Regions from separate parts of the Cryobacterium sp. 10I5 genome, predicted to be linked through region 3. Evidence: predicted binding sites of a transcription regulator. Region 3 holds the regulator's gene; each other region holds the start of a gene.
What was found. Region 3 encodes HspR, which represses chaperone genes until heat shock. Its sites were predicted from a motif close to AAGTTGAGTCNNNNNGACTCAACTT; they were not measured.
Positions count from the first base shown of each region.

Region 1: QN350_RS03445 (ATP-dependent Clp protease ATP-binding subunit) is a predicted target of HspR. The motif match lies at 2,216-2,240, and genes of this name have one in related genera.
Region 2: QN350_RS16920 (ATP-dependent Clp protease ATP-binding subunit) is a predicted target of HspR. The motif match lies at 3,299-3,323, and genes of this name have one in related genera.

Region 1 is NZ_JASJVI010000006.1:3,332-8,252, reverse strand. It holds gene QN350_RS03465 (LLM class flavin-dependent oxidoreductase) at 1-378, shown strand, start outside; gene QN350_RS03460 (FMN reductase) at 381-1,016, shown strand; gene QN350_RS03455 (maleylpyruvate isomerase family mycothiol-dependent enzyme) at 1,041-1,784, shown strand; gene QN350_RS03450 (hypothetical protein) at 1,843-2,145, shown strand; gene QN350_RS03445 (ATP-dependent Clp protease ATP-binding subunit) at 2,259-4,853, shown strand; gene QN350_RS03440 (hypothetical protein) at 4,887-4,921, opposite strand, start outside.
Region 2 is NZ_JASJVI010000095.1:1,835-6,755, reverse strand. It holds gene QN350_RS16935 (hypothetical protein) at 1-232, opposite strand, end outside; gene QN350_RS16930 (universal stress protein) at 250-1,158, opposite strand; gene QN350_RS16925 (primary-amine oxidase) at 1,248-3,179, opposite strand; gene QN350_RS16920 (ATP-dependent Clp protease ATP-binding subunit) at 3,364-4,921, shown strand, end outside.
Region 3 is NZ_JASJVI010000007.1:164-5,084, forward strand. It holds gene QN350_RS03895 (class I SAM-dependent methyltransferase) at 206-1,387, opposite strand; gene QN350_RS03900 (heat shock protein transcriptional repressor HspR) at 1,377-1,793, opposite strand; gene QN350_RS03905 (DnaJ C-terminal domain-containing protein) at 1,796-2,803, opposite strand; gene QN350_RS03910 (nucleotide exchange factor GrpE) at 2,796-3,401, opposite strand; gene dnaK (molecular chaperone DnaK) at 3,401-4,921, opposite strand, start outside.

The DNA.
Region 1 (4,921 bases), on a different contig from region 3:
GACGCCGTGAAGCAGTTCCGCCCGTACTTCGACAACGCTCCCGTCTACGGCCATGGCCCGAGCCTCGAGGAGTTCACCTCGCAGACGCCGCTCACCGTCGGCAGCCCGCAGGAAGTCATCGACCGCACCCTCGAGTTCCGGGACTATGTGGGCGACTACCAGCGCCAGCTGTTCCTGATGGACCACGCCGGACTCCCGCTCAAGACCGTGCTCGAGCAGCTCGATCTGCTCGGTGAAGAGGTCGTGCCCGTGCTGCGCCGCGAGTTCGCGAAGAACCGCCCGGCCACGGTACCGGATGCCCCCACCCACGCGTCGCTGGTCGCTGCGGCTGCCGCAGCTGCCACGGCACCCGTCGGCTCTCCGATCACGGTGGCCTGACCATGACCGAACGCACCCGTACCATCGCCGTCGTCACCGCGGGCCTCAGCCAGCCGTCCTCCACGAGGATGCTCGCCGACCGTCTCGCGGAGGCGACCTCCGCCCGCCTGACCGAGAAGGGCATCCCCACCGAGGTCAGGATCTTCGAACTGCGCGATGTCGCCCTCGACGTGATGAACAACATGCTCACCGGGTTCCCGAGCCCGAAGCTCGACGCGGTGATCGAAGCCGTGACCGGTGCGGATGGACTCATCGCGGTCACGCCGATCTTCACGACCAGCGCGAGCGGACTGTTCAAATCGTTCTTCGACGTCATCGACAACCGTTCGCTGACCGACATGCCCACGGTCATCGCGGCGACGGCGGGCACCGCGCGCCATTCCCTGGCCCTCGACTACGCCATCCGCCCGATGTTCACCTACCTGCACGCCGTCGTCGCCACCACCGCGGTGTTCGCGGCTGCGGAGGACTGGGGAAGCGGCGCGGACACGGTCAAGACGCTGCCCGACCGCATCGACAGGGCGGCCGGGGAGCTTGCGGCGCTCATCGCCGCCTCCGACCGCTCCAGCTCCGTGCGCGACCCGTTCACGATCGACGCATCCTTCAGCCCGACCGGTGGCTTCCAGCCCTCGATCTGACCCGTTCCCTGCGAGAATGGGGGAATGCCCGCACCCACCGCTCTCCCCGCTGACCCCGAGCTGCTCGCGCAACTCCTGCTCGCCCGTCGCGCCACCGCATTCTTCGCGCACGAGCTCAACGGGCTGTCGAACGTTGACCTCGACGGGGATTCGCTGCTGCCCGGCTGGAGCCGTCGTCACGTGGTCGCGCACGTCGCGTACAACGCGAGGGGCATGGTCCGGCTCGTGACCTGGGCGCGCACCGACGTCGAAACGCCGATGTACGCCTCGAACGAGGCCCGCGACAGCGACATCGCCGCCGGGGCGGAGCTCGACCGCGATGCCCTGCGAACCCTGTTCGACGTCGCGACCATCCAGCTGGACGCCGCGTGGCGCCGGCTCACGCCCGAGACGTGGAGCCACCCGGTCCGGACTCCGAGCGGCCGCGAGATTCCCGTGTCCGAGACCGTGTGGATGCGCAACCAGGAACTCTGGGTGCACACGGTCGACCTCGCGACCGGCGCCGCCTTCGACGACGTGCCGGTCGAGGTGCTCGACCGGCTGCTCGCCGAGATCACCTCGGCGTGGGCTGCGCGGGGCGACGGGGGAGATCTTGTGCTCTCGGTCACCGGAGCCCAGCCCGAGCGCAGGTTCGGCGACCTCCGTTCCGAGCATCCCGTCGTCGTGTCCGGCAGCGTCGCTGGCCTCGTGAAGTGGGCGACCGGGCGGGGCGGTTCGGACGTGACCTCGAGCACCGGGACTCCGGCCGACCCGCCGCGGTGGCTCTGAGCCGCCTGAACGCCCGCGTCGCGTGGGAGACTGGGAGCCGAAGCAACGGGGGCAGAGTGTGGACGATCCGCGCGCGAACATGCAGGACAACCGACTGATCGCCCTCGGCGCACCGCGCGCGGACTGGACGAAGACACCCGGGCGTTCGCTGGGATTCTGGATCACCCTCGCCGGCTTCGCCCTCGCGCTCGTGGTCCCGTTCTGGGGAGTCATCGCCGTCTTCGTCGGGTTCGCGTACTCGCTGCGCGCCGTCAGGGTCATGCCCGCAGGCGTCCACGGCCGTAGCCTGGTCCTGTGCGCCCTCGGCATCGCGGCAGTGACCGTCGTCGTCGTCGTGGCCCGCGGCATCCTCGGGATCTGACTCCGTTCGCCGACCGCGTAACCGGACGTTTCCCAGCCTGGGGCGGGAATGAAACGAACGGCCCGACGTTGAGTTGAGTCAACAGCACTCAAGTTTGAACATCAGGAGGTCTCGTGCCTACATTCTTCGGCCCCGCCGATTCCGGCAACGGTTCGTTCGACGAGTTCATCGCCCGTTACCTGCAGGGCCAGCAGGGCGCAGCACCGGCAGGACGACCGATCGACATCACCCGGCTGCTCAGCCGCCGCACCCATGAGGTGCTCGCCGAGGCCGCCCAGTACGCCGTCGACCACGGGCACTCCCACGTCGACGTCCTGCACATCCTCCGGGTCCTCGTCCTGCGCGAACCCGCCGCCCAAGCGATCCGGAATGCCGGCGCAGACCCCGCTGCCCTCGCCCTGGCCGCCGAGCAGCGCCTGCCGGAACGTTCCGACCCGACCGGGGACGCGACGCCAGGCCTCACCCCGTCTGCCCAGCGCGCCCTCCTCGACGCGCACCAGATCGCGCGCGCCTTCGGGTCGACGTACATCGACCCCGAGCATCTCTTCTTCGCCTTCGTGGTGAACGAGGACTCCCCGGCCGGCCAGATTCTCGCCTCGGCTGGCATCACCCAGGAATCCCTGCAGGCGGGCGCGCGCGAGCCGCAGTCGGATGCAGCGGGCGGGGCCCCTGGCCAGGCATCAGCCCAGGCCTCCGCGTCCGAGACGCCCACGCTCGACACCTACGGCACCGACCTCACGGCCCTGGCCCGCGACGGGAAGCTCGACCCCGTGATCGGCCGTGCAGACGAGATCGAGCAGACGATCGAGATCCTCTCCCGGCGCACCAAGAACAACCCGGTGCTGATCGGCGAGGCGGGCGTCGGCAAGACCGCCGTCGTCGAGGGACTGGCGCAGGCCATCGTCGCGGGAACGGTGCCGGAGCAACTGCGCGGCAAGCGCGTCGTGGCACTCGACCTCGCGGCGATGGTCGCAGGAACCCGGTACCGCGGCGACTTCGAAGAACGCCTCGGCAAGGCCATGGACGAGATCAGCGCCCACAGCGGCGAGCTCGTGATCTTCATCGATGAGCTCCACACCGTCGTCGGCGCCGGCGGATCCGACGACGGCGGCATGGACGCCGGGAACATCCTCAAGCCCAGGCTCGCGCGCGGCGAACTGCACGTGATCGGTGCCACGACGCTCAAGGAATACCGCAAGGTCGAGAAGGACCCGGCCCTCGAACGCCGTTTCCAGACCGTGCGGGTCGGTGAGCCGAGCATCGACGACGCGGTCAGCATCCTCGCGGGGCTGCGCGGCCGTTACGAAGAGCACCACGGCGTGCGCTACACCGACGAGGCGCTGCGTGCCGCCGTCGAGCTCTCCGCCCGGTACGTGCCAGACCACTTCCTGCCGGACAAGGCCATCGACCTGATCGACCAGGCCGGCGCCCGGCTGCGCCTGACCCTCGGCTCACTGCCCGACCGTGACGCCCTCGAGGCCCTGCGTGCGCGCGTGGTGACACTCGAGGAGGCCAAGAGCGCGGCCGTCCTCACCGAGCAGTACGAAGAGGCCTCCCGGCTGCGCGACGAAATCGAGGCGGTGCAGTCGCAGCTGGCGCGCGAGGACGACCCCACGCAGGCGCTGGCGGTGGAGGCCGTCGTCGGAGAGGCCGAGATCGCCGGCGTCATCGCCCGCGCGACCGGCATCCCCGTCGCGCGCCTCACCGCGGACGACCGGTCCCGCCTCGGCCTGCTCGAGGCCGAGCTGCACGGGCGCGTCGTCGGCCAGGACGACGCCGTCGAGCTCATCGCCAAGGCGGTACGCCGCAACCGCACCGGGATGAACGATGCGGGCCGGCCGGTGGGGAGCTTCCTGTTCCTCGGGCCGACGGGCGTCGGCAAGACCGAACTCGCGAAGGCACTCGCCGAATCCCTGTTCGGCGACGAACACGCGATGGTGCGCTTCGACATGAGCGAGTTCGGCGAACGCCACACCGTGAGCCGGCTCGTCGGGTCCCCTCCCGGCTACGTCGGCTACGACGAGGCCGGGCAGCTGACCGAGCGCGTGCGCAGGAACCCGTACTCGGTGATCCTGCTCGACGAGATCGAGAAGGCCCACCCCGACGTGTTCAACCTGCTGTTGCAGGTGCTCGACGACGGACGCCTGACCGACGGCCAGGGTCGCACCGTCGACTTCCGGAACACGGTCATCATCATGACCTCCAACCTCGGCTCCGAGTTCCTCGCCAGCCGGAGCGGCGCCCTCGGCTTCACCGCCCAGATCGACGGCGGGGCCGACAACGGCTTCGGCTCGGAGAAGGCTCTCCGCGACCGGGTGATGGGCAAGCTCCGCGAGGCCATGCGCCCGGAATTCCTGAACCGGCTCGACGAGATCGTGCTGTTCCGCAAGCTCGAGGCTCCGCAACTGCACGACATCGTGCAGATGCTGCTCGGCGGGACGCGCACCCGGCTCGCCGCCCAGGGCTTCGGCCTCACGGTGACCGAGGAGGCGATCGACTGGATCGCCACGCGGGGATACGAACCCGAGTACGGCGCCCGGCCGCTCCGCAGGGTGATCCAGCGTGAGCTCGACGACAGAATCGCAGACCTGCTCGTCGGCTCCGACCTGCTGGCGAGCACGGGTGTCGAGGTCTCGGTTTCGGAGGGCGCCCTCGTCGTCGCCGCCGCGGCATCCGCGCCGGGGCAGACCCTGCCCATCGCGGCCTAGGGAGTCGCAGCAAGGACTCGCCGCCAGACTGTTTCAGCTCCTGGCGGCGGTCCCTGCGGCGATCTCGG
Region 2 (4,921 bases), on a different contig from region 3:
GCCAGGAGCTCGGGTCCTGGGTGTCGATCGCAGGGTCTTCGACGCCGGTCGAGACGATCGGTGTCGCCGTGGGTGTTGCGGTCGGCGCCGCCGCGCTCGAGGTGACGGGGCTCGCGGTTCCTGGCGCCGTCCCGGTGCCCCCGGCGCAGCCGCTGAGGGTCGCCGCTGCGACGGCGGCGACGGCGGCAAGGGCAGCGAATACGTGACGACGACGTGCGAAAAGGCTGGTCATGCGGCCAAACCTACCACCTAGCGCGCCAGCCGGGCGGACGCGCCAGTGGGTACCACGACGAGCGGCACGGGGAGGGCGCTGAGCATGCGGTGGGCGGTGATACCGAGGAAGATCGTCGAGGGCTGGGCGAGGCGGCTCGAACCGACGAAGGCGACTTCGTCCGCACGCCACTCGATAGCCTCGACGGCGGACTCCACGTTTTCGCCGACGGCGACCTCGGTCGTGATGGTGCCCGGTGCAGGCGAACGCGAGGTGAAGTACTCGAGCACCGATTCCAGGTGCGCCGTGCTCTCTGCGGATCGCGCCGCCTCCAGGGCGGGTGTCGTCTCGCCATGCTGGGTGCGCCGGGCGTCGACCTCGACGAGGGTGAGGAAGCGCACATCAACGCGGAAGTCCTGGGTGAACGCCAGCAGAGAATCGAGGAGCGTCGACCAGCCGGGCCGGGTACCGATCGCGCACGTGATCCGGGAGAGCCGTTCCGGGGCCTGATACCCGTGTGGCGCGAGGGCGACGGGCACGGGCGAGGCGTGCAGGAGGGCGTTCGCGACACTGCCGATCGTGTAGCGGCCCCGGATGCCGTGGCGCGAGGCTCCGACGACGATCCGGTCGGAGTCGAATTCCGAGACGGCCCTCAGCAACCCGTCGGAGACCGCATCCGCCCAGATCAGGTGCGTCGTGGCCACGACGTCGGCCGGCACCCGTGCCGCGGCCTCAGCGAGCCACTCGAGGCCCTGCTGCTCGAGGAGTGCCTCGAAGTCGGAGCCCGAGGAGCGCAGACGCGAGGGCGCGACGGTCGAGTGCGGCAGCACGAGGCACACCCGCAACTCGGCGCCGGTCAGCCGGGCGAGGGTCACCCCGAGTTCGATGGCGTCATTGCCTCGATCGGTCGCTTCGTAGGCGACGACGTAGTTCGCTGTCCTGGTCACGTTGGATCTCCTTGGGCTCTCGGTGAAATGTCGGTGGTGCGGGTCTGTGCGCTTCGGGGCCAGCGCTGCTCGGTGCTACTCGGTGTCGCTCAGTGCTCGTCGTGATGCCCGTGCCCGTGTGCGTGTCCTGAGGCACCCGGTTCCACGTCGAGGGAGGGGTTGCGGTCGAAGAAGCCGACCGGCTTGAGCCAGAACGACACGGTGTCGGCCGGCATGACCGGCCACTCCTCCGGGCGCGTGATGTGGTGGATGCCGAAGACGTACCAGAGCACGATGTCGGCGTTCCGAACCGGGCGCCCGGCGAGGGTCCACTCGGGCAGGCCGTGGTCGACCGCGCTCTGGTTGACGAACTCGCCGCATGGCCAGCGCTGCAGGTCGTCGGCCGGGGTGACCCACACCGTGTGCCCGATCACCTGGGACCGCTGGAACACCGGCGAAGCGGGGTCGAAGAACGACGGGATGGCACCGCCCGGAACGAGCTTGTATGACACCGGGGTACCGAGGCCGTTCGACGTCTTCTCGTTCACGACCTTCCAGCTGCGCTGGGTCGCCCAGTCGTAGTCGTCGAAGCCCTCGGTCTCGAGGGGCGTGTTCCGCTGGGTGAGGGCGAGGCCGAGTGGATTGGCTTCGTCGATCGGCTCGACGTGCGTCTCGGAGCGGAACACCGTGTTCTCGGGCCCGTCGATGTCGAGGTCCATCCGGGCGACGATGAAGTGCTGGTGGAAGGGGGCGTATGTGCGGGTGTCCACGAGGGTGCCGTTCGGGTGCGGCTGGCCCGGGTCGAGGCTGGTGACGACCATGATCCCGGTCGCGCGCACTTCGCACTCCATGTTGCCGTCCTGGTAGAAGCGCCAGTAGACGAGGTATTCGTAGTTCGCGACGGTGACGTGGAAGGAGACGACGAGGCGCCGCATCCGCCGCACCTCCGATCCGCCGTCGTGGTCGACGTGCTTCCAGAGCACCGCGTTGTCTTCTTCGTGGATGCAGATGGCGTTGGGGATCGAGTACGGTTCACCGGCGCTGTTGTGCAGCACGGCGTCGAGGTAGCGGATCTCGCCGAGGCAATCGCAGCCCAGTTCGAGCGAGGTGGTCATGAAGCCCAGGCCCCACTCGCCGATGTCGAAGGCCGTGCGCCGGAAATGGTCGACGCTCGGATCCCGGTAGGGCACGACCATTTCTGCGAAGGAGAGCCGGTTGGCGATCGGGCGCACCCGCTCGCCGTCCCGGTAACTCACCTCGTGCAGCGTCATGCCCTCCCGGTAGTTGAAGCCGACCCGCAGCGACCAGTTCTGCCACTCGACCCGGTGGCCGGTGACGGTGAAGCTCGGCCCCTCCGCCTGCACGATGTCGAGCGGCTTCAGCGGAGGACGCCGGCTCAGGTCCCGGATGCGGGGCGGAACGAGATGCGGCACGTATTCGCCCATCACGGCCGGGCGGTCGACCTCGAACGAGTCCTCGACGTCGAGGAGTTCCATCGTGTTGACATCGATCACGAAGTGCAGTCCGCTCACGGGTCCGGCGTACGGATTGGCGCCCGCCTGCGCACGCACCCAGACATCGGACCAGCCGATCCTCCTGCCCCGGAATCGCTCCGGGATGACGGCGTCGCCGTAGGTCCAGGTGTCGATGAAGACGTTGGCGAGATCGGTGATGCCCCGGCGGGCGAGGGCGGCGACCACGTCCGGGTGCGCGCGCAGGGCGGCATCCGCTTCGTCCCATTCGTCGACCGTGAAGTTGGCCTGGACGCCGGGCACCGCGCTCCAGTTGAGCAGGGCGTCGGCGCTGAGGGAGACGATTGCGACCCATGTGCTGTTCTCGGCCCGGTTCAGCACCACGAGCCGGGCGAGGCGCTCGGGGACCGCCCCTGCACCATCGAAGGCGGCCCTGGCGTGCCGGCTTGGCTCGACGAGTTCGATCGACGCGAAGCGCCAGCCAGGTCCGACACCGCGCTCGCGGGCGAGGATTGCCGCGGCCGCGGTGAATTCGCCCGCCGTCAGCGGGTCGAGGGGATGGAAGGTCATCGGGGCTCCTCGTCTTCGAAGGCATGTTGCCGCGGCGCTGTTGCCCGGCACCGTTTGCGGTCATTATGGCACCGGTACCGCCGATCGCGAGCGCTGGCGTCGGCCTCCGGCTGCCTCTAAAATTGAGCCGATGCGACTCAGCTTTGCCCGTCGGTGGCCGTCGCACGAGAGAGAGGATCTTCCCATGCAAGCAGGCCAGCAGCCGCCCCAGGAAGAGGCGAAGTCTGCACTCGAGAAGTACGGCGTGAACCTCACAGAGATCGCGAAAAGCGGCAAGCTCGACCCCGTGATCGGGCGGGACGCCGAGATCCGCCGGGTGAGCCAGGTGCTCACCCGCCGCACCAAGAACAACCCGGTTCTGATCGGAGAACCCGGCGTCGGGAAGACCGCCGTGGTCGAGGGCCTCGCCCAGCGGATCGTGGCCGGCGACGTGGCCGACTCGCTCAAGGGCAAGCAGCTCGTCGCGCTCGACCTCGCCGCCCTCGTGGCCGGGGCGAAGTATCGCGGCGAGTTCGAGGAGCGGCTGAAGGCTGTGCTCAAGGAGATCAACGACGCCGAGGGCCAGATCATCACTTTCGTCGACGAACTGCACACCCTGATGGGCGCGGGCGGAGGGGAGGGCTCGGTCGCGGCATCCAACATGCTCAAGCCGATGCTCGCCCGCGGCGAGCTGCGCCTGATCGGTGCGACGACGCTCAACGAGTACCGTGAGTTCATCGAGAAGGACGCCGCCCTCGAACGGCGCTTCCAGCCGGTGCTCGTCGACGAGCCGAGTGTCGAGGACACCGTCGCGATCCTCCGCGGCCTCAAGGAGCGCTACGAGGCCCACCACAAGGTGTCGATAGCGGATGCCGCGCTCGTCGCGGCCGCGTCGCTCTCGAACCGGTACATCACCGCCCGGCAGCTGCCGGACAAGGCGATCGACCTCATCGACGAGGCCGCGAGCCGGCTGCGGATGGAGATCGACTCCGCACCCGTCGAGATCGACGAGCTGCGCCGCAGCGTCGACCGGCTCAAGCTCGAGGAACTCGCCCTCAAGAAGGAGAAGGACGACGCCTCCCGCCAGCGGCTCGAGAAGCTGCGCGCCGACCTGCTCGAACGTGAGGACACCCTGAAGGGGCTCCAGGCCCGCTGGGACAAGGAACGCGCCTCGCTCAACCGGGTCGGCGAGCTGAAGACCCGACTCGACACCGCGCGGAGTGAATCGGAGCGGGCGCAACGCGAGGGCAACCTCGAGCGCGCCTCCCGGCTGCTCTACGGCGACATCCCCGTGATGGAACGCGAGCTCGCCGCTGCCGAGCAGGCCGAGTCCGACGGACCCCGGATGGTCAACGACCAGGTCACCGCCGAGGACATCGCCGCGGTGGTCGCCATGTGGACGGGCATTCCGGTCGGGCGCCTGCTGCAGGGCGAGACCGAGAAGCTGCTCAATCTCGAGGGCGAACTCGCGCACCGGCTGATCGGGCAGAAGCGCGCCGTGCGCGCTGTCGCCGACGCGGTGCGCCGCAGCCGGGCCGGCATCTCCGACCCGGACCGGCCGACCGGCTCGTTCCTCTTCCTCGGCCCGACCGGCGTGGGCAAGACCGAGCTCGCCAAGGCGCTCGCCGAGTTCCTCTTCGATGACGAGAAAGCCATGGTCCGCATCGACATGAGCGAGTACGGCGAGAAGTTCTCGGTGTCCCGCCTGGTCGGCGCTCCTCCCGGCTACATCGGATACGAGCAGGGTGGGCAGCTCACCGAGG
Region 3 (4,921 bases):
AATCTGGTGAAACGCCATCAATCTCAACCAACAAATTTACGCGTTGATCGGGATTGGAAGTGGTCCCGCTTGAGGCCGGTAAGCGCTTCGGCTTTCCGAACCTGTGGGGTGACTTAGATGACTTTACGGTGAACCGTGGGGGGCCGCAACTCCCGGGCGCATCCCGGGCGTGTCGGATAGATAACACCCCTATTTCCGGCATGTTTCACGCGGCTGGAGACTGGCGGCGGACGGAGACGGTGACCGTGAACTTGGCGTTCCGACCGACCTGGTGCGTCTCCCCGACCAGGCGCGTGAGCGCCGGCCGATAGCCGAGGTGCGTGTTCCACACCGTCCAGAGCTCACCGCCGGGCCGGAGCACCCGCGCGGCGTCGGCGAAGAGCTTGAGCGCGATGCCGGCATGCACGGAGGATCCGATGTGGAACGGCGGGTTCAACAGGATCAACTCGCTCGAGGCATCCGCCTGGGACCCGAGCGCGTCATCCCGCACAACCGTTACCCGGTCGGCGAGGCCGTTGGCGATCATGGTGGCCCTGGCGGATGCAACGGCAGCGGCCGACTGGTCGCTCGCGATGACCCGGAGTCCGGGTCGACGCTGCGCGAGCGCGGCCGCGAGTACTCCCGTGCCGCAGCCAAGGTCGATCGCGCGAACGGCATCCGGTTTCATCCGGTCGAGGAACTCGAGCAGGTACCGGGTGCCGATGTCGATGGTGGTGCCGGCGAAGGCGGCGCCATGGGCGCACACGTTCAGCCCCAGGTCTTCGTGCCTGCTGACGTGCGGCCAGGCTGGGATCGCGGGCTCGGACGCTCGGATGGGGCCGGTGGCACGCAGCACCCGGGACTTCTGCCGGGCCGGGGAGACCTGGAGCCGCTCGAAGTGGCGCGCGAAGACCTCGTTCATGGCCGGGGTCATGTGCTTGAGACGCCCACCGGCGACAACGACGACCGCGGGATCGGCGAAACGCGCGATCGCGTCGGCGACCTCGTCGAGAGCGGCGAGGCTGCGAGGCAGCTGGAGGAGAACGAGGGTGGCGCCGGACAAAAGCTCCTCGCCCAGCGGAAAGGAGCGGTACCGGTCGGCCAGACCGAGCTTGTCGGCATTCAGGTCCAGGGCGGCCTCGCCCGAGAGTGCGTCCTGGTGCACGCGGATGCCGGTGGCCCCGAAGAGCGCAGCGGCGCCGAGGGTGAGAGCGCCATATCGGTCCTCAATGACGACGAGCCGTTCAGTGGGAAGGCTCGCCGCCGCCTCGTCGAGGATCAGGCGGTCGCTCGCGTCGACGGCGAAGAGGTTGGAGGCTTCGACGTCGGGGAAACGCCGGAGCGCGGCGAAGTCGAACGCGGCGGGGTCGAATGCCGGAATTTCGGGCGCCACGGGATCAGAGATCATCGAGCGGGCGCCAGATGACAACCTGGTTGGCGCGGCGGGTGCGGGTGCCCGCGCGCATCGAGATGACCTCACCGGCCGGGCCGGCCGCGAAGACGCGGCGGCCCGGACGGTTCAGCAGTTCATCGGCGAGTGCCGACTCGAGTTCGTGCAAGCGCGATTCGAGCCGGCGCACGTGGTCCTCGAGCGCGATGATCCGCCGGATGCCCTCGAGGCTCACGCCTTCGGCACCGAGCTCCGCGATCTCGCGCAGTTTCACCACGTCACGCATCGAGTAGCGGCGAGACCGGCCCGGGGTGCGGTCCGGGCTCACCAATCCCAGGCGATCGTACTGTCGCAGCGTCTGCGGGTGCATGCCCGCAAGCTCTGCGGCAGTCGAGATGACGAACACCCGGGAGTTCTCGTCCACCGTCAGTCTCTCGCTCTCGCGAGCAGCTCGTCACGCGGGTTCTCGTCCGGGAGAGCCGCGGCGAAAGCAGTGAGCTTTTCCTCGGCTTCCTTGGACAGGTGCGACGGCACCGCGACCTGGACCTCGGCGAGCAAGTCGCCGGTGCCCTTAGGGGTCACGACACCGCGGCCCTTGACCCGCAGGACCCGTCCGCTCGGCGTGCCGGGGGCGATGCGCAGTTTGACCGGCGCCCCGCCCAGGGTCGGCACCTCGATCGTCGCGCCGAGTGCGGCCTCGACGAACGTCACGGGCACGTGCAGCCTGAGGTTCAGGCCGTCACGCTCGAAAACGGCGTGCTTGCGCACGGTCACGGTGAGGACGATGTCGCCGGCCTCGCCGCCGTCCGGGCTGTGCTGGCCCTGGCCGCGGAGCTTGATCTTCTGCCCGTCGGCGACGCCCGCGGGAATCCTGACTTTGATGGCCCGGCCGTCCTGCGTCTGCAGGGTGATCTGGTCACCGTGGGTCGCGGTGATGAAGTCGACGGTCGTCGATGCAACCACGTCCCGCCCGCGGGTCGGCCCGCCATAACCACGGAATCCTCCCGTGGACGATCCGAACCCGCCTCCACCGCCGCCCCGGCCGAACATGCCGCCGAGCAGGTCGTCAAACCCGCCCTGCTGCTGATAGGAGTAGCCCTGTTGCCGGGCACCCCCACCGAACATGCCGCCGAAGACGTCGTCGAAGCCGCCGCCCTGCTGGGAACCCCCGCCACCGGGGGCGGTGAAGCGTGCTCCACCGCCCATGGCCCGCACAGCGTCGTATTCCTTCCGCTGTGCGGGGTCGCCGATCACCGAGTGTGCCTCGCTGATTTCCTTGAACTTCGCTTCCGCCGCAGGATTGCCCGGATTCGAGTCCGGGTGATACTTGCGGGCGAGCTTGCGATAGGCCTTCTTGAGGTCGGCCGGCGTCACGTCTTTCGAGACGCCGAGGACCTTGTAAAAGTCTTTGTCGAACCAGTCCTGGCTAGCCATCGCTCGGTACCTGGACTACGACCTTGGCAACACGCAGAAGCGTCGAGCCCAGGAAATAGCCGGTCTCGACCACCTCGCCGACTGTGTCGACCGTCACATCGGCCGTGGGCATCTGGAAGATGGCCTCGTGCATTGTGGGATCGAACGGTTCGCCGACCGTGCCGAACGGCTTCACGCCAAGGCGCTCCACGCTCGTGCGCAGTTTGGCTGCGATGGTGCTGAATGCGGAGTCTGCGACGAGGTCGCCGTGCTTCTCGGCACGGTCCAGGTCGTCGAGCACCGGGATCAGGCCCTTGACGACGTCCACGGTCACGCGCTCACGCTCGATCTCGCGGTTCGCCTCGGTGCGCTTGCGGTAGTTCGCGTATTCGGCGGTGACCCGCTTGAGGTCGGCCAGGTGTTCGCTCGTCGGCTCTGCGACTTCCCGGCTGGCGGCGTCCAGGATGTCCTGGACCGTCAGCTCGTCTTCCTCGATACCCTCAGCGGATGCCGCGGCCTCGGAGTCAGCGGAGGCCTCTGCTGCTGCAGACTCATCCGCAACAACGGGCTCCACCTCCTCGTCGGACGGCTCGTTCTTCGGGCCCTTGTCCTTGGCCATTACTTCTTGGTTTCTTCCTCGTCGTCGACAACCTCGGCGTCAACCACATCTTCGTCGGACTTGCCCGCGTCAGCGGTCGGTTCGCCGGATTCGGTGGGGGGCGTCGCGGCATCCGCCTGGCTCGACTTGTAGATGGCCTCGCCGATCTTGCCCTGGCTCTCGTTGAGCTTGTCGTACGCGGTCTTCACCGCGGCCTCGTCGTCTCCGGCGAGCGCAGACTTGAGTGCGTCGACGTCGGCCTGGACCTCGGTCTTGACCTCGGCCGGGAGCTTCTCGTCGTTTTCCTTGAGGAGCTTCTCGATCGAGTACGCGAGCTGCTCAGCGGTGTTGCGAGTCTCGGCGCTTTCGCGACGACGCTTGTCTTCTGCGGCGTGCTCTTCGCCCTCGCGCACCATGCGCTCGATGTCTTCCTTCGCGAGCGAGGAACCGCCCGTGATGGTCATGGACTGCTCCTTGCCGGTGCCCTTGTCCTTGGCGGACACGTGCACGATGCCGTTGGCGTCGAGGTCGAACGTGACCTCGACCTGCGGGATGCCGCGCGGGGCCGGCGCGATGCCGGTCAGCTCGAAGGTGCCGAGGTTCTTGTTGTCGCGGGTGAACTCACGCTCGCCCTGGAAGACCTGGATCGCGACGGACGGCTGGTTGTCGTCTGCCGTGGTGAAGGTCTCGCTGCGCTTGGTCGGGATGGCCGTGTTGCGCTCGATGAGGCGCGTCATGATGCCGCCCTTGGTCTCGATGCCGAGGCTCAGCGGGGTGACGTCGATCAACAGGACGTCCTTGCGCTCGCCCTTCAGCACGCCGGCCTGGAGTGCGGCGCCGACGGCGACGACCTCGTCCGGGTTGACGCCCTTGTTCGGGTCCTTGCCACCGGTCTCGCTCTTGACGAGCTCGTAGACGGCGGGCATACGCGTCGAACCACCGACGAGCACGACGTGGGCGATGTCGCCCACCTTGACGCCGGCTTCACGGATGACGTCCTGGAACGGCTTCTTGGTGCGGTCGAGCAGGTCTTCGGTCATCTTCTCGAACTGGGCGCGGGTCAGCGTCTCGTCGAGGTTGGCCGGGCCGTTCTCCGTCAGGGAGAGGTACGGCAGCTGGATACTCGTGGACATGCTGCTGGAGAGTTCCTTCTTGGCCTGCTCCGCGGCTTCCTTGAGGCGCTGCTTGGCGATCTTGTCCTTGGAGACGTCGACGCCGGTGGTTTCCTTGAACTTCTTGATCAGGTAGTCGACGATGCGCTGGTCCCAGTCGTCGCCGCCCAGGCGGTTGTCGCCGGCGGTCGAACGCACCTGGATGGTCGAGAAGTCGTCGTCCTTGCCCACCTCGAGGAGGGAGACGTCGAACGTTCCGCCGCCGAGGTCGAAGACCAGGATGAGCTCGTCTTCCTTGCCCTTGTCGAGGCCGTACGCGAGGGCCGCTGCGGTCGGCTCGTTGATGATGCGGAGCACGTTGAGGCCCGAGATCTCTCCGGCCTCCTTCGTGGCCTGGCGCTCGGCGTCGTTGAAGTACGCGGGGACGGT